Regions from separate parts of the Pantoea sp. GW821-FHT03E06 genome, predicted to be linked through region 2. Evidence: predicted binding sites of a transcription regulator. Region 2 holds the regulator's gene; each other region holds the start of a gene.
The links. The regulator CRP, encoded in region 2, controls carbon source genes, mostly activating them, when cyclic AMP is high. The targets are predictions, from matches to a motif close to ATGTGANNNNNNTCACAT.

Region 1 (4,690 bases), 1.9 Mb from region 2:
GACTCTTGCGCATGATGCTGCTGCGCAAGCATCTGTGCCACCTCTTCTGAGCCAGACGATAACGCGCTGGACGTACAGATAAAAAAGCAGCCTGCGGGTTTATCGCACTCGGTAAAACAAGCCGCGGTGGCGCGAAAATACGCTTCAATTGCGGTTTTCACATCCAGCGCATCATCATTCAATACCGCATTACGCTGTGCACTGAATGTTTCGATGTAGCGCTGCATTGCCGCACGAAATAAACCCTCTTTGTTTTCAAACTCAGCATAGAGCGTAGGTGCTTTAGCGCCGGTTGCGTTAACCAAATCTGACAGCGAAGTGCCTTCGTAACCATGGGCCCAGAACAGCATCAATGCTTTATCTAGCGCATCGTTACGATCAAAGACTTTTGGTCGACCGCGAGTTTTACGGTTTACCGCTGCGGTAATGTCTGTCATTGGGCACCTCATTGCATGAAAACACCCAATTAAATTACCGATCATTAAATAAATATGCAAGTCGACTTCATCTTACCTGCGTTAGGCTTTGCCCGTTTGTGCTTTCGCTGGCTAAAAGCACCCGAATGGATAAGTCAAAAAAGCGCTGAAAGCCCATAATCACGCCACTCCCGATTAAAATAATGACCGTTAATAAAATGATTGACGAGCATGCCCATTCGGCGTTAGCATTTAATTAACGGTTGTTAAGTTAATCGCATCCGACCCCAATTCATCTGTGTATAAGAGAGAAAATTATGAAAAGCATTAAACTGACCCTGGCCGCTGTGGCACTGTCCTCCATCGCGTTTGGTAGCATGGCTGCCGATCTGGTAAACGAAGCGCCAATGAATCAACAACAGATTGGCGTGATTAGCGCTTCAGGTAGCACTAACCTGACCTCGCTGGAGAACCAGCTATCGGAGAAGGCCAATGCTGCGGGAGCAAAGTCTTTCCGCATAACTTCGACCTCTGGCAACAACAAGCTAAATGGCACAGCAGTCATTTATAACTAAGAGAATTGTGCAGCGTGCCCCGAAGCATGCTGTGAGAAATGAATAAAAGGCTTCAGCAGCGTATGTCTGCTGAAGCCTTTTTTATTATCCGTTAGAACGTAACTGAGGATAGCGACGGAAGATAGCGATACACCAGAACAGGGCGGCAAGCCCAATGATGCCACCAACGTTACCCACATCTGACATTTTCATATGCAGGCTAACCTGGTTGCCCAGCAGCGCGCCTGCACCAATGCCAATATTGTAAATCCCTGAGAACAGCGACATTGCGACATCAGTTGCATCCGGTGCCAGTGCCAACACGCGCACCTGCATAGCCAATCCGATCATCATCATTGCCATGCCCCAGGCGATGCATAGTATGGTGATTGCGGCGGGACGCGCGGCGGCAAAGACCAATAGACCCATGCTCAACGTGATGATAGCAATGGCCGCGATCAGCATCGCTGAGGGGAATTTATTACCTAGCGTGCTGAACAACACGCTGCCGATAATGCCAGCCGATCCAAACAGCAGCAAAAGCAGGGTGGTGAAGTTTTCATCGGCATTGGCCACAACCTGCATAAACGGTTCGATATAGCTGTAAGCGGTGTAATGCGCCGTCACCACCACCGTTACCAGAATGTACATGGCGACCAACGCAGGACGACGGAATAACATCGGTACGCTGCTCAGCGAACCGGTGTGTTCACTAGGCAGGCGAGGAAGTACGCGCATCAGCAGGATGAGCAATACCAAAGCCGACAATCCAATCATACCGAAAGTAGTACGCCAGCCGAGGTATTGACCCACGATGCGGCCAATGGGCACACCCAATACCATCGCCAGCGCCGTCCCGGTAGCCAGCATACTTAATGCCTGTGTTTTCTTACCGGCAGGCGCCACACGAATTGCCAGCGAAGCGGTAATTGACCAGAACACCGCATGCGCCAGCGCAATGCCGATACGGGAGATAACCAGAGAAGTGAAATCCCACGCCACAGAAGAGAGCACGTGGCTGGCAATAAACAGAATAAATAGCACCGACAGGAGTAAGCGGCGTTCAATGTTACGCGTCAGCAACATCAACGGCAGCGACAATAGTGCCACCACCCATGCATAGATGGTGAGCATGATGCCAACGTCGGCGGTCTTCATGGCATAACTGGCGGCGATATCCGACAGCAGACCAACCGGAACGAATTCCGTGGTGTTAAAGACAAAAGCAGCGATAGCCAGCAGCACGACGCGCAGCCAGGCTGTCTTACGGGAGACGGTTGTAGATTGCATGGAGTTCAAATCAGTCAGGCGGCGAATGTCAGGGCCAAATTGCACCCCATAAAGGTGACCTTTGTCACAAAATTGCGGCTATTGTGGAGCATTAATGCGCCGAGGGAAACCGTTTGTCGGGCTTTTATCGCTGAATATTTTTTATCACCTCCGGCGTGGTTAATAGCCTGAGGTTATTATTGTTTTCTGCTCGATAAATAAACAGCGCGAAGAAGTGAAGTAAAATGCTAAGACGGGTTCGGGGCGATCTGGACCTTGGGCGCATTCCTTACATAAAGGTCCAGACAATATTAAGCTGAAATTTATAATTATTATGAAATCCCTTAGTTTCGCTTAACAAAATGGTTTAACCGCTTAAGCCATTGTCAGACCAGTATTATCAGAGTCTCACCATGTGTTTTAGTGCCACACTATTCTGGGTTGTCAGGTTTTTTTTTACACCGACCGGACAACAGTGCTCGCAGCCCATCGCGCTGGTATAAAACTTACGCGCCTGTTGGATGGCGGCGTTCGGCGTATAAAAAGTACCTAGAAAACGGCGTGCATTATCGGAAGGGAGGAACGGGCAGCCCGTTGCATGTACCACATGATTGTCGTTATAGCCGGCATGCTTATCGACGTAATAATAGAGTTCCATCTAACGTCCTCATTGCTGTGAAATAATAAAAGTCTAACTATTGTTGGAATGGAATTATTATAGCGATGAATCGCCATTTTGTTTTATCTGGAACTGTCAGAACGGCGGGTGGCGTAACGTGATAAAAGAAGCGGGGCGCACAGGCCCCGAGAGAAAGGTGAAAAGTATTACAGTTTTCGGCACTGTAAGCGCCATCCGACCAACAAAGCCATTAATAATAAAAGCGTAATGAAGACGGTGACGCCTATCCAACCATAGCTATGCCAGAACACGCCACCTAGCGTTCCTGCCACACTTGAGCCCACATAGTAGCTGAACAGATAAAGTGAAGAGGCCTGGCCTTTAGCGCGGCGCGCGCGTGGACCAATCCAGCCGCTTGCAACCGAGTGAGCGGCAAAGAATCCAGCGGTGAACAACATCATGCCAGGTAAAATTGCCCACAGTGAGTCAAAGGCGGTAAGCAACAGTCCCGCGAGCATGATCGCCGTGGCGCTAATCATCACTGGACCACGCCCAAAGCGGCTGGTCATGGCCCCGGCCTTCGGCGAGCTCCAGGAGCCGGTAAGATAAACAATTGAAAGCAAACCCACCACGGCCTGGCTTAGCGACCACGGTGCGCTCAGAAGGCGATAACCGATGTAGTTAAACAGCGTCACGAATGCGCCCATCAGCAGAAAGCCTTCCGCAAACAGCAACGGCAGTCCTTTATCGCGCCAGTGCAGGCGGAAGTTGATGAACAAACTGCGCGGTCGCAACGATGCCGGACGGAAATGGCGCGATGCTGGCAAAATTTTCCAAAACATCAGCGCACCGGCAAGGGCAAAGCAGCCGATAACGCCAACGGCAATGCGCCATGAGAAAAAGTCAGTGAGAACGCCGGTAAGCAATCGTCCACTCATACCGCCAATCGAGTTGCCGCTAATATACAGTCCCATCGAAAAGGCGATAACCCGCGGATGAATCTCTTCGCTCAGATACGTCATGCCCACAGCCGCGACGCCGCTAAGCGATAAACCTATCAACGCGCGCATCAGCAAAATCCCCTGCCAACTGCTCATGGTGGCTGATATCAACGTGCAAATGGCCGCGAGCAATAGCGCCGTTACCATTACCGATTTGCGTCCAATTGCGTCCGATAACGGGCCGGTAAACAGCAATCCCAACGCCATTAACCCGGTCGAAAGTGAGAGCGAAATGCTGCTCTCTGCGGGCGACACGCCAAATTGCTGTGATAGCACTGGGAGGATGGGCTGTACGCAATATAACAAAGCAAAAGTGGCAAGGCCGGCGGAAAACAGCGCAAGGGTCACGCGCATAAACTGCGGCGATCCGCGCTCAATCCATTCTGAAGGGGGTACAGCGGGTGCAGGCTCTACGGACAACTCGTCTTCATCAAGTATCCCCGCCTGGGAAGAGCGACTCACGGAACATCCTCGGTTGGTGATTAATGACGTTACTGTAGGAAAGCGCTAATAGGTTGTACAATATATTAATAATCTCAAATAAGACGTTTAAAATATGAATATTGAGTTGCGCCATTTACGCTATTTCATCGCCGTGGCGGAAGAGTTGCATTTTGGCCGTGCAGCGCAGCGCCTGAATATTTCGCAACCGCCGCTCAGTCAGCAGATTCAGCATCTGGAACAGGAAATTAGCGCTCAACTTTTTACGCGTACCAATCGTAGCGTGCAGCTCACGCCCGCAGGGCGCCTTTTTCTCCAGGATGCGCGCGCTATTATGCTGCAGGTTGAGCAGGCAACGGGCCGTGCGGCGCGAGTACATAGCGGCCAGGA
Region 2 (4,690 bases):
ATGTCAGCCAGGCATCCAATTATTGCCGTCACTGGTTCCAGCGGCGCCGGAACCACTACCACCAGCCTCGCCTTCCGCAAGATTTTCCAGCAGCTGAATCTGCATGCGGCGGAAGTCGAAGGCGACAGTTTCCATCGCTACACGCGTCCAGAAATGGACATGGCGATCCGTAAGGCGCGCGACCTCGGTCGCCATATTAGCTATTTCGGCCCGGAAGCGAATGACTTCGGCCTGTTAGAGCAGACGTTCAAACACTACGGTAAAACCGGGCTGGGCGAATCGCGTAAATATCTGCATACCTATGATGAAGCGGTACCGTGGAATCAGGTTCCGGGCACCTTCACGCCGTGGCAACCGCTGCCGGAAAACACCGATGTGTTGTTCTATGAAGGCCTGCACGGCGGCGTTGTCACGCAGCAGCAGAATGTGGCAGAACATGTTGATCTGCTGGTTGGCGTGGTGCCGATTGTTAATCTCGAGTGGATTCAGAAGCTGGTGCGCGACACCGGCGAGCGCGGTCATTCACGCGAAGCGGTAATGGATTCAGTGGTGCGTTCGATGGAGGATTACATTAACTTCATTACGCCACAGTTCTCGCGCACGCACATTAACTTCCAGCGCGTGCCGACCGTCGATACCTCAAATCCGTTTGCCGCACGGGAAATCCCGTCATTGGATGAGAGCTTCGTGGTGATCCATTTCCGTGGCTTAGAAGGGATTGCGTTCCCCTATCTGCTGGCGATGATTCAGGGATCGTTTATCTCGCACATTAATACGCTGGTGGTACCCGGCGGGAAAATGGGATTAGCAATGGAGCTGATTATGCTGCCGCTGGTGCAACGACTGATTGAAGGGAAGCGGATTGAATAAGAGTGATAGGTCGCCATTAATGGCGACACTACGAAATGAGCGCGTTTTGTAGGGTGCGCATTAATGCGCACCTGGAAACATCAACGTTCGATCACTTCATAGCTATGGGTGATTTCCACGCCTTTGCCCAGCATGATCGCCACCGAGCAATATTTTTCCGCTGACAAATCAACCGCGCGGGAAACCGCCTTATCACTCAACGCTTTGCCGCTGACAATAAAATGCAGGTTGATGTGGGTAAAAATGCGCGGTGCTTCTTCGCGGCGTTCAGAGGTGAGTTTCACTTCGCAATCGGCCACATCGCTGCGCCCTTTTTGCAGAATCGAGACCACATCAATGGCGCTGCAACCCCCTGCTGCCATTAACACCATCTCCATTGGACTTGGCGCTTTATCACCGGAATTCCCGTCCATTAACACCTGATGTCCGGATGAGGATTCTCCGAGAAAGGTAAGACCTTCCACCCATTTCACTCGTGCCTGCATGATTCTTTCTCCTGAAGCGGCGGTTTTGCCGCCAGAGTACGCTTTCACCTGATAAACAGCAATCCAGACTATTCCCCCGTTTGCTGAAGCGAGACAACACAAGACAGCTCGCAAAAGCTGTGCTACAAACAGTGCTGAAAATATTTTCGTCGTTACAGACGAAGGCGGGAAGAATCAAAAGCGTAGCTTAAGAATGACCCGGAATAATTTTTCCATTACTGGAAACGCTCGACGATTAAACCGCCTGACAGGGAAAAAATGCCCCCTGTATTTTGGGCACGATTACAACAGAGGATAATAGCGAATGGTTCTCGGCAAACCGCAAACAGACCCTACACTCGAATGGTTCCTGTCCCATTGCCATATTCACAAATATCCGTCCAAAAGCACGCTCATCCATCAGGGTGAGAAAGCGGAAACGCTGTACTACATCGTGAAAGGTTCCGTAGCGGTACTGATTAAAGATGAAGAAGGCAAAGAGATGATTCTCTCCTACCTCAATCAGGGAGATTTCATCGGCGAACTCGGTCTTTTCGAAGAAGGCCAGGAACGTAGTGCCTGGGTGCGTGCGAAGTCTGCCTGTGAAGTGGCTGAAATTTCCTACAAAAAATTCCGTCAGCTGATTCAGGTAAACCCGGATATTTTAATGCGACTTTCGTCGCAAATGGCGCGTCGTCTGCAAGTGACATCAGAGAAAGTGGGCAACCTTGCTTTCCTTGACGTAACAGGACGTATCGCGCAAACGCTGCTTAATCTGGCTAAACAGCCAGATGCGATGACTCACCCAGACGGCATGCAAATTAAAATCACCCGTCAGGAAATTGGTCAGATCGTGGGCTGCTCACGCGAAACCGTGGGTCGTATCCTGAAAATGCTGGAAGATCAGAACCTGATCTCTGCACACGGTAAAACCATCGTCGTCTACGGCACCCGCTAATTTCTTCTCACCCACGGCGTGATGGCAACATCGCGCCGTTTCTATTTGCGATGAGCTGATGTGGCGCCGAATCATCTATCATCCTGAAGTTAACTATGCACTGCGGCAAACGCTGGTGCTGTGCCTGCCTGTGGCTCTCGGCTGGCTGTTTGGCGATCTGCAAAAAGGTCTGCTGTTCTCGCTAGTGCCTGCCTGCTGCAATATGGCGGGTCTTGATACGCCGCACAAACGCTTTTTCAAACGCTTGATTGTGGGTGGTTCGCTGTTTGCCACCGGCAGCTTCCTGATGCAAATTTTGACCGCTTACCAGATTCCGCTGCCGTTGATCCTGCTGGCGCTACCGCTGCTGATCGGCGTGACCGGCGAAATCGGCCCGCTGCATGCACGCCTGCTGCCCGCCACCTTAATCGCTGCTATCTTTACGCTCAGCCTGGTTGGGCGCATGCCGATATGGGTGCCGCCGCTGCTCTATATTGGCGGTACGCTGTGGTACGGCTTGTTCAACTGGTTCTGGTTCTGGCTGTGGAAAGAGCAGCCGATGCGTGAATCGCTCAGCCTGCTGTTTCGCGAGCTGGCGGATTATTGCGATGCCAAATACACCTTACTGACACAGCTGACCGATCCGGAAAAAGCGTTACCGCCGCTGCTGGCGCGCCAGCAGAAAGCGGTCGATCTCATCACTACCTGTTACCAGCAAATGCATATGCTGTCGGCCAGCCGCGATAACAGTCACAAGCGCCTGACGCGCGCCTTCCAGGTGGCGCTGGATTTGCAGGAACACATCTCGGTCAGCCTGCATCAGCCCGAAGAGGTACAGAAACTGGTGGAGGAGAGCCACGCTGAAGCGGTGATCCGCTGGAACGCCAAAATCATCTCCGCACGTTTGCGCGTGCTGGCTGATGCGATTCTCTATCATCAGCTGCCGGATCGTTTTCACATGGAGAAACAGCTGGGTGCGCTGGAGAAAATTGCCCGTCAGCATCCGGATAACCCGGTTGGCAACTTCTGCCTCTATCACTTCAGCCGCATCGCCCGCGTATTGCGCACGCAGAAGCCGCTTTACACGCGCGATCTCATGGCCGATCGTCAGCGCCGCTTACCGCTATTGCCAGCGTTGCGCAGCTATTTATCATTCAAATCTACCGCGTTACGCACCGCGGCCCGCTTCGCCGTAATGCTGATGTTTGGTAGCGCGCTGGCGCTGTTCTTCAACATTCCTAAACCCTACTGGATTCTGATGACCATCATGTTCGTCAGCCAGAACGGCTACAGCGCCACGCGCGTGCGTATTCAGCACCGTGCGCTGGGCACCTTTGCCGGTTTGCTGATTGCCGCCGCCTCGCTGCGGCTGGCGGTGCCGGAGTCGATCACTCTGCTATTTATGCTGGGCATCACGCTGGCGAGCTATCTGATCACGCGGAAATATTACGGCTGGTCGATGATTGGCTTCACCGTCACCGCGGTGTATTCACTGCAGCTGCTATCGCTCAACGGCGCGCAATTCTTGTTGCCGCGCATGATGGACACGCTAATGGGCTGTTTGATTGCTTTCGCCGGTATGATTTGGCTATGGCCACAGTGGCAAAGCGGGCTGCTGCGTAAAAATGCGCACGATGCGCTGGAAGCATATCAGGACGCACTGCGCTTGCTGCTCGGGCCGGAACAGGCGCCGGAGAAGCTGGCTTATCAGCGCATAAAGGTTAATCAGGCGCACAATGCGCTGTTCAACTCCCTGAACCAGGCGTCGAGCGAGCCCGGCTTCAACCTGCAATATTTGCAAGATATGCGCATGTGGGTGACGCACAGCCAGTTTATCGTTGAGCACATCAACGCCATGACGATTCTCGCGCGCGAGCACACCATGTTGACGTCGAAGCTGGCGGAACGGTATCTGCAATCCTGTGAAATCGCGCTGCAGCGCTGTCAGCAGCGGCTGGCGTATGACGGGCCGGGCAACGACAGCAATATTCTGGAAGCGCCGGAAAATCTTAATGAAGGGCCGGTAACGATTGTCGAACAGCACGTGAAGCGGATTTTGCAGCACCTTAACGTCATGCACACTATCTCTTCACTGGCGTGGAGCCAGCGACCGCATCATGGCCGCTGGCTCAAGGCGTTACGCCCGAAAGCGGATTAAGCGGCCAGCACCTTTTCAATCGCCGTAGCGAAACGCGTCATGCCTTCGGCGATGTCGGTTGGCTCAATCACCAGCGACGGCACAAAACGAATCACATCGCTGCCGGCGGTGAGAATCATCAGCCCTTCCGCAGCAGAAGCATTGAGGATGTCGCGCGCCTTGCTGGCGAACTGCGGCTGCAGCGCGGCACCTATCAGCAGACCTTTGCCACGAATCTCGCTGAAGATAGCGAATTTACTGTTGATGGCCTGCAGCGCTTCC
Region 3 (4,690 bases), 1.9 Mb from region 2:
GCTGAGTTTCAATCGCGATGAATCCGCCAGGATGCGCATTGATGGTGACCAGGTGCGCTTGAATGCGCACCCTACGAAATCCCGCTAAATAACCGTAGGGTCGCCCTTTATGGCGACCTGGCTACCGATGCTACATTTCCCGCCAAAACTTCTTCTTGCTGGTTTTGCCAATCCCCGGATTACAGCTGTTGGTGGGATCGAGCTGCTTCCAGTGATCCACATGCTCGCATGAAGCCTGATAGAGGTGTCCAACGTTGTGCTCGGCGGGATATTTAGCCCCGCGCTGCTCCAGATACCGCTTCACCTCTTCCTTAAACGCTTTGGCGTCGTAGCCCGGTTTCAGTACATAATCCTGATGATTCACGAAACAGAAGAAATGCCCGCAGCATGAATCGACCTGCACCTGTGCCGCCAGGTGATCCGGTAGCGTCAGGCGCCACGCATCATCATTACGACGCAGCGCCACGTCAAAGGCGACCAACCGCTCGTTAGGGTTATAACCCAGCGCATCGCAGTAGGAAATGGTGCAGCCGCCAACGCCAAAACGTACCAGGAAGGCATCTGCCGCTTCACGTGCATCGCAATGGAAAAAGCCGCCCTGATGAGCCGCAAAGAATGCCTGCAACAGAACGTGTAACTCAGCGCTTTGCTGAGACTCAACTTTGATCATCAAATGGTGTTGATACTCGCTGCGGTAATCCATAATGCGCGGCGCGATAAAGCTCGGTGTGAGCTGATTAAAGCATTGCAGCATCCGATCAACAAAATTGCGCGGCAGGCATTTCAAATGGCTGATGCGCACATCCCATTTGGCTTTATTCGCCATCATTTGCGGAATGGCCTGCGGGCCGAATTTACGTATCGCCAGATACATATGTTTGGCGTAGCGCACCGTCAAATCAAAGGCGTTACGATGGATATATTCCGCCTGTAACGGCAGCTCGCTCATGCGGGTCAACAGATAGCGACGCAGTTCCACCAGCACATGCTCATCGTTGGTACCGATGTAAAAGGTATCGCTACCGGTGCTGGCCTCAAAGGTGGGCAAACGCACGGCAAACACCACCACTTTACCGGCGCTGCCGGAACTGTCGTGCAGATAACGGAGATCGCCATTAAAACGTGCCGGGGAATCAGCGGTGACATCACGCAGGCGATCGGCATAATCTTCGGCCCAAATCTTTCCCTGCCAGTCGGGTTGTTCACCGGTTTGATACTGTTGCTGCGTCAGTGCTTCCAGCATGGCCTCTGGCGTTTCGCCCAGCGCAATACCGAGATGATTAACCATTTCTAAGCGGCCATCGTCATGGATGCGCGCGAACAGGGACTTTTCAGTAAAGGCCGGGCCGCGACGAATCAGTGATCCGCCGGAGTTATTACAAATCCCGCCCACCACTGACGCGCCGATGCAGGATGAGCCAATCACAGAATGCGGTTCACGCCCCAAAGGCTGTAAGGTCTGTTCCAGTTCAGTGAGGGTGGTACCTGGGAAGGCAATGACCTGACGCGCCTGATCAATGACCTGCACACCTTTTAACTGGCGGGTGCTGATGATCACCACATCGCGATCGTAATCGTTGCCGTCGGGCGTTGATCCGCCGGTAACGCCGGTATTTGAGGCTTGCATAAGCACAATGGCGTCATGGGCGACGCAAACCTGCAGTGTCTGCCATAGCTGCAGCAGGGTTTGCGGTAACACCACCGCCAGCGCTTCGCCACGCCCCACACGGAAGCCTTTTATGTACCAGGCTTTATCATCGGCATGGGTTAATAACTGTTTCTCACCCACCACGTCAGCCAGGTGACGCAACATCTCCTGCGGAATACTCATCTTCTCTCTTCTTCGCTAATTATTTGCATTCATATTGGACAAGTGCAGCAGCATTGAGTCAATCATTGACTGGCACGGATGCGGAAATAACGCACGTAATCATTATCCCTTTAACTTTCACGGAATAAACGCGCGTAATCGATAAAAATGCGCGGGAAATCACAAAATAGAGTGAAAGAAAAAGAGCGTCAGTAAAGATATTAAGGGCAGCGGGGCGCAAAGATAAATGTAAATATAACCTTATGATTTAAATGAATAATTCATATTTTAATCAGAATTGGCAATGTGATTTTAATCACAAAAAAGACTCATCAAAACCCTGTGTCAACGATCTCTGGCAGCAAATTCATGGCAAAAGTGTGACATTCGTTGCAAATAGCACTGCGGTTAATCGGAAGAATGAATATCAGACGCACAGCATGAAGGATGATGGCAATGAGAATTGGCATGGTGATCAGCGGTGGAGATGTTACCGGGATTAATAACTTTGTTTATCAAATATCCCGTCTGACAAAAGCGGAAATGGTGTTATTCAATGGCGGCATTCCTGGTTTACTGGAAAACAATCACCGGGAAATATCCCAACGTGATTTAGTCGATTACGCCATCGCTTCAATTCCGGTAATGCAGTCAGGAAGAACGACAAGGAAATTAATTCGCCCGGAATATGAAATCATTGCTAAACACCTCAAGTCGCTGCGAATTGACGTAGTAATTATGGCGGGAGGTGACGGTTCATTACAATTTTTGCACACGCTGAGCGAATTTGGCGTCAACTGTTTTGGCGTGGGTATGACTATCGATAATGACGTCTTTGGCAGTGACTACAGTATTGGTTTCTCCACTGCCTGCGAGCAGGTATTAAAAGAGGTGGCAAAATTACGCAATACCGGCCGCGCGTTAACCGGCCGCGTATTCATGGTGGAGCTGCTCGGCGGCTATTGTGGTGAATTAACGTTACAGTCGGCGATCAAGTCCAATGCGGATTTTGCGCTGATTCCTGAATGCCAGATTGCACCGCAGGAACTGGCCGAGCGCATCACACAGCGGCTGGCCGCGCAGAACAGCGTGATTATATTGTGCTCGGAAGGCTATACCCGTGAATATTCACCGGGCTTTCAGGGCGCCATCGATACCTTAATAAAACAAATTGAACCGCTGATTGGCGTACGTATTCGTAAAACTATTATCGGTTATGGCCTGCGAAATGGCGATCCCACCTGTGAAGAGATTTATCAGGGCACCATTATGGCCAGTGAAGTCGCGCGTTGTATTCAGTCGGGAATGCGCAATAAAGCGGTCATTATTAATGGCAGTAATCGACCGATTCCGATTGATTTGATAAGCATGAAAAAACGCCTGGTCGATACTGAAGGGCATCATTATAAACTCGCTAAACAACTGCAAATTCTGTGAGGAAATAGCCATGCTGAAAATATTATGTGTCTGTGGATGCGGTCTTGGATCGAGTTTCGCAATCGAGATGAGCGCTAAGTCGGTATTAAAGAAGCTCGAAATCGAAGCCGATATTGATCACACCACTATTTCTGAAGCCAACGCCTTTAAATCCGACATGATTTTAACTCAGAAAGCGTTTGCTGATGTGTTAAATGCCGATGCCAGCCCGGAGCAAATTAAGCGGGTGATTATTCTCAACAAGCTGACTGATAAAGCGGAAATTGAAGAAAAAATCGTGGCGTTTATGAAAGAACGTAACTTAAAGGTTGCTAATCATGAATAGTGTGATCGACTTCCTGGTAAAAGATCTATTAGGGCAGGCGTCAATACTGATTGCCTTTATCGCCCTGATTGGTCTGCTACTGCAAAAAAAATCGGCGGGCAAGGTGGTGGAAGGCACCTTTAAAACCCTGCTCGGTTTCTTAATTATGATGGCCGGTATCAACATTATTGTCGGTACCTTAACTTTCCTGAACACCATTTTCACCCACGGTTTTGGCATGCAGGGTTATATCACCGACGTTGCCGCCATCGCCGGGTTAGCGAACCGCGAGCTGGGTTCAGAAGTGGCGCTGACGCTGTTGGTGATCTTTATCGTCAACATCATTATCGCGCGCCTGACACCGTTCAAATACATCTTCCTTACCGGTCAGGCGCTGCTGTGGATGGCGACGATTGGTGCGGTGATTGGCTATAAAGCGGGGCTAACAGGCTTACCTCTGATCCTTACCGGCGGCATCTTTGGCGGCATTATGGCGGTTGTCATGCCTGCGCTAGCCCAACCGGTGGTGCGCCGCATCACCGACTCCGACGACGTGGCGCTCGGACATTTCTGCACCATCGGCTATCTGCTGACGGCGGCGGTGGCGAAGGTGGTCGGCAAAGGCTCGCGCTCTACCGAAGATCTCAAACTGCCCGACAACTTTAAATTCCTGCAGGATACCTACCTGTCGATGGCCGTGGTGATGGTGCCGATGTACCTGATTCCTGCGGTTGCCGCCGGTCCGGAATTTATCGGCCAGTACAGCAACGGCATGAACTACCTGATGTATGCCTTTATGCAGTCAATTCAGTTCGTGTGCGGCGTGTTCGTGCTGTACAGCGGCGTGCGTCTGCTGCTGAATGAATTGGTGCCGGCTTTCCGCGGTATTGCCATGCGCCTGGTTCCCGATGCCAAACCTGCGCTCGATTGCCCGGTGATGTTCCCCTATGCCCCAAATGCGGTGATCGTCGGCTTCCTCGCCACCACCCTGGGTTCGGTGGTTGGCATGCTGGTGTTCCCGATGTTTGGTCTGGCGATGATTCTGCCAGGGCTGCTGACCAACTTCTTTGCCGGTGGCACCGCAGGGGTGTTTGGCAATGCGCTGGGTGGACGTCGTGGTGCGATGATCGGCGGCTTCG

Region 1: the regulator CRP is predicted to act here: its motif matches at 2,313-2,330, upstream of AC07WB_RS09140 (sugar transporter).
Region 3: the regulator CRP is predicted to act here: its motif matches at 2,115-2,132, upstream of AC07WB_RS08810 (6-phosphofructokinase).

What each region holds. Positions count from the first base shown of each region.
Region 1 covers NZ_JBWKUG010000001.1:1,958,466-1,963,155, forward strand. Annotated here, with positions in the region: gene AC07WB_RS09130 (TetR/AcrR family transcriptional regulator) at 1-437, opposite strand, end outside; gene bhsA (multiple stress resistance protein BhsA) at 734-991, shown strand; gene AC07WB_RS09140 (sugar transporter) at 1,076-2,260, opposite strand; gene AC07WB_RS09145 (hypothetical protein) at 2,640-2,897, opposite strand; gene ynfM (multidrug efflux MFS transporter YnfM/SxtP(Kp)) at 3,065-4,321, opposite strand; gene AC07WB_RS09155 (LysR family transcriptional regulator) at 4,416-4,690, shown strand, end outside.
Region 2 covers NZ_JBWKUG010000001.1:3,831,221-3,835,910, forward strand. Annotated here, with positions in the region: gene AC07WB_RS17935 (phosphoribulokinase) at 1-870, shown strand; gene AC07WB_RS17940 (OsmC family protein) at 951-1,355, opposite strand; gene crp (cAMP-activated global transcriptional regulator CRP) at 1,660-2,292, shown strand; gene AC07WB_RS17950 (YccS/YhfK family putative transporter) at 2,351-4,429, shown strand; gene argD (bifunctional acetylornithine/succinyldiaminopimelate transaminase) at 4,426-4,690, opposite strand, start outside.
Region 3 covers NZ_JBWKUG010000001.1:1,886,541-1,891,230, forward strand. Annotated here, with positions in the region: gene dld (D-lactate dehydrogenase) at 131-1,831, opposite strand; gene AC07WB_RS08810 (6-phosphofructokinase) at 2,267-3,247, shown strand; gene AC07WB_RS08815 (PTS sugar transporter subunit IIB) at 3,258-3,572, shown strand; gene AC07WB_RS08820 (PTS sugar transporter subunit IIC) at 3,565-4,690, shown strand, end outside.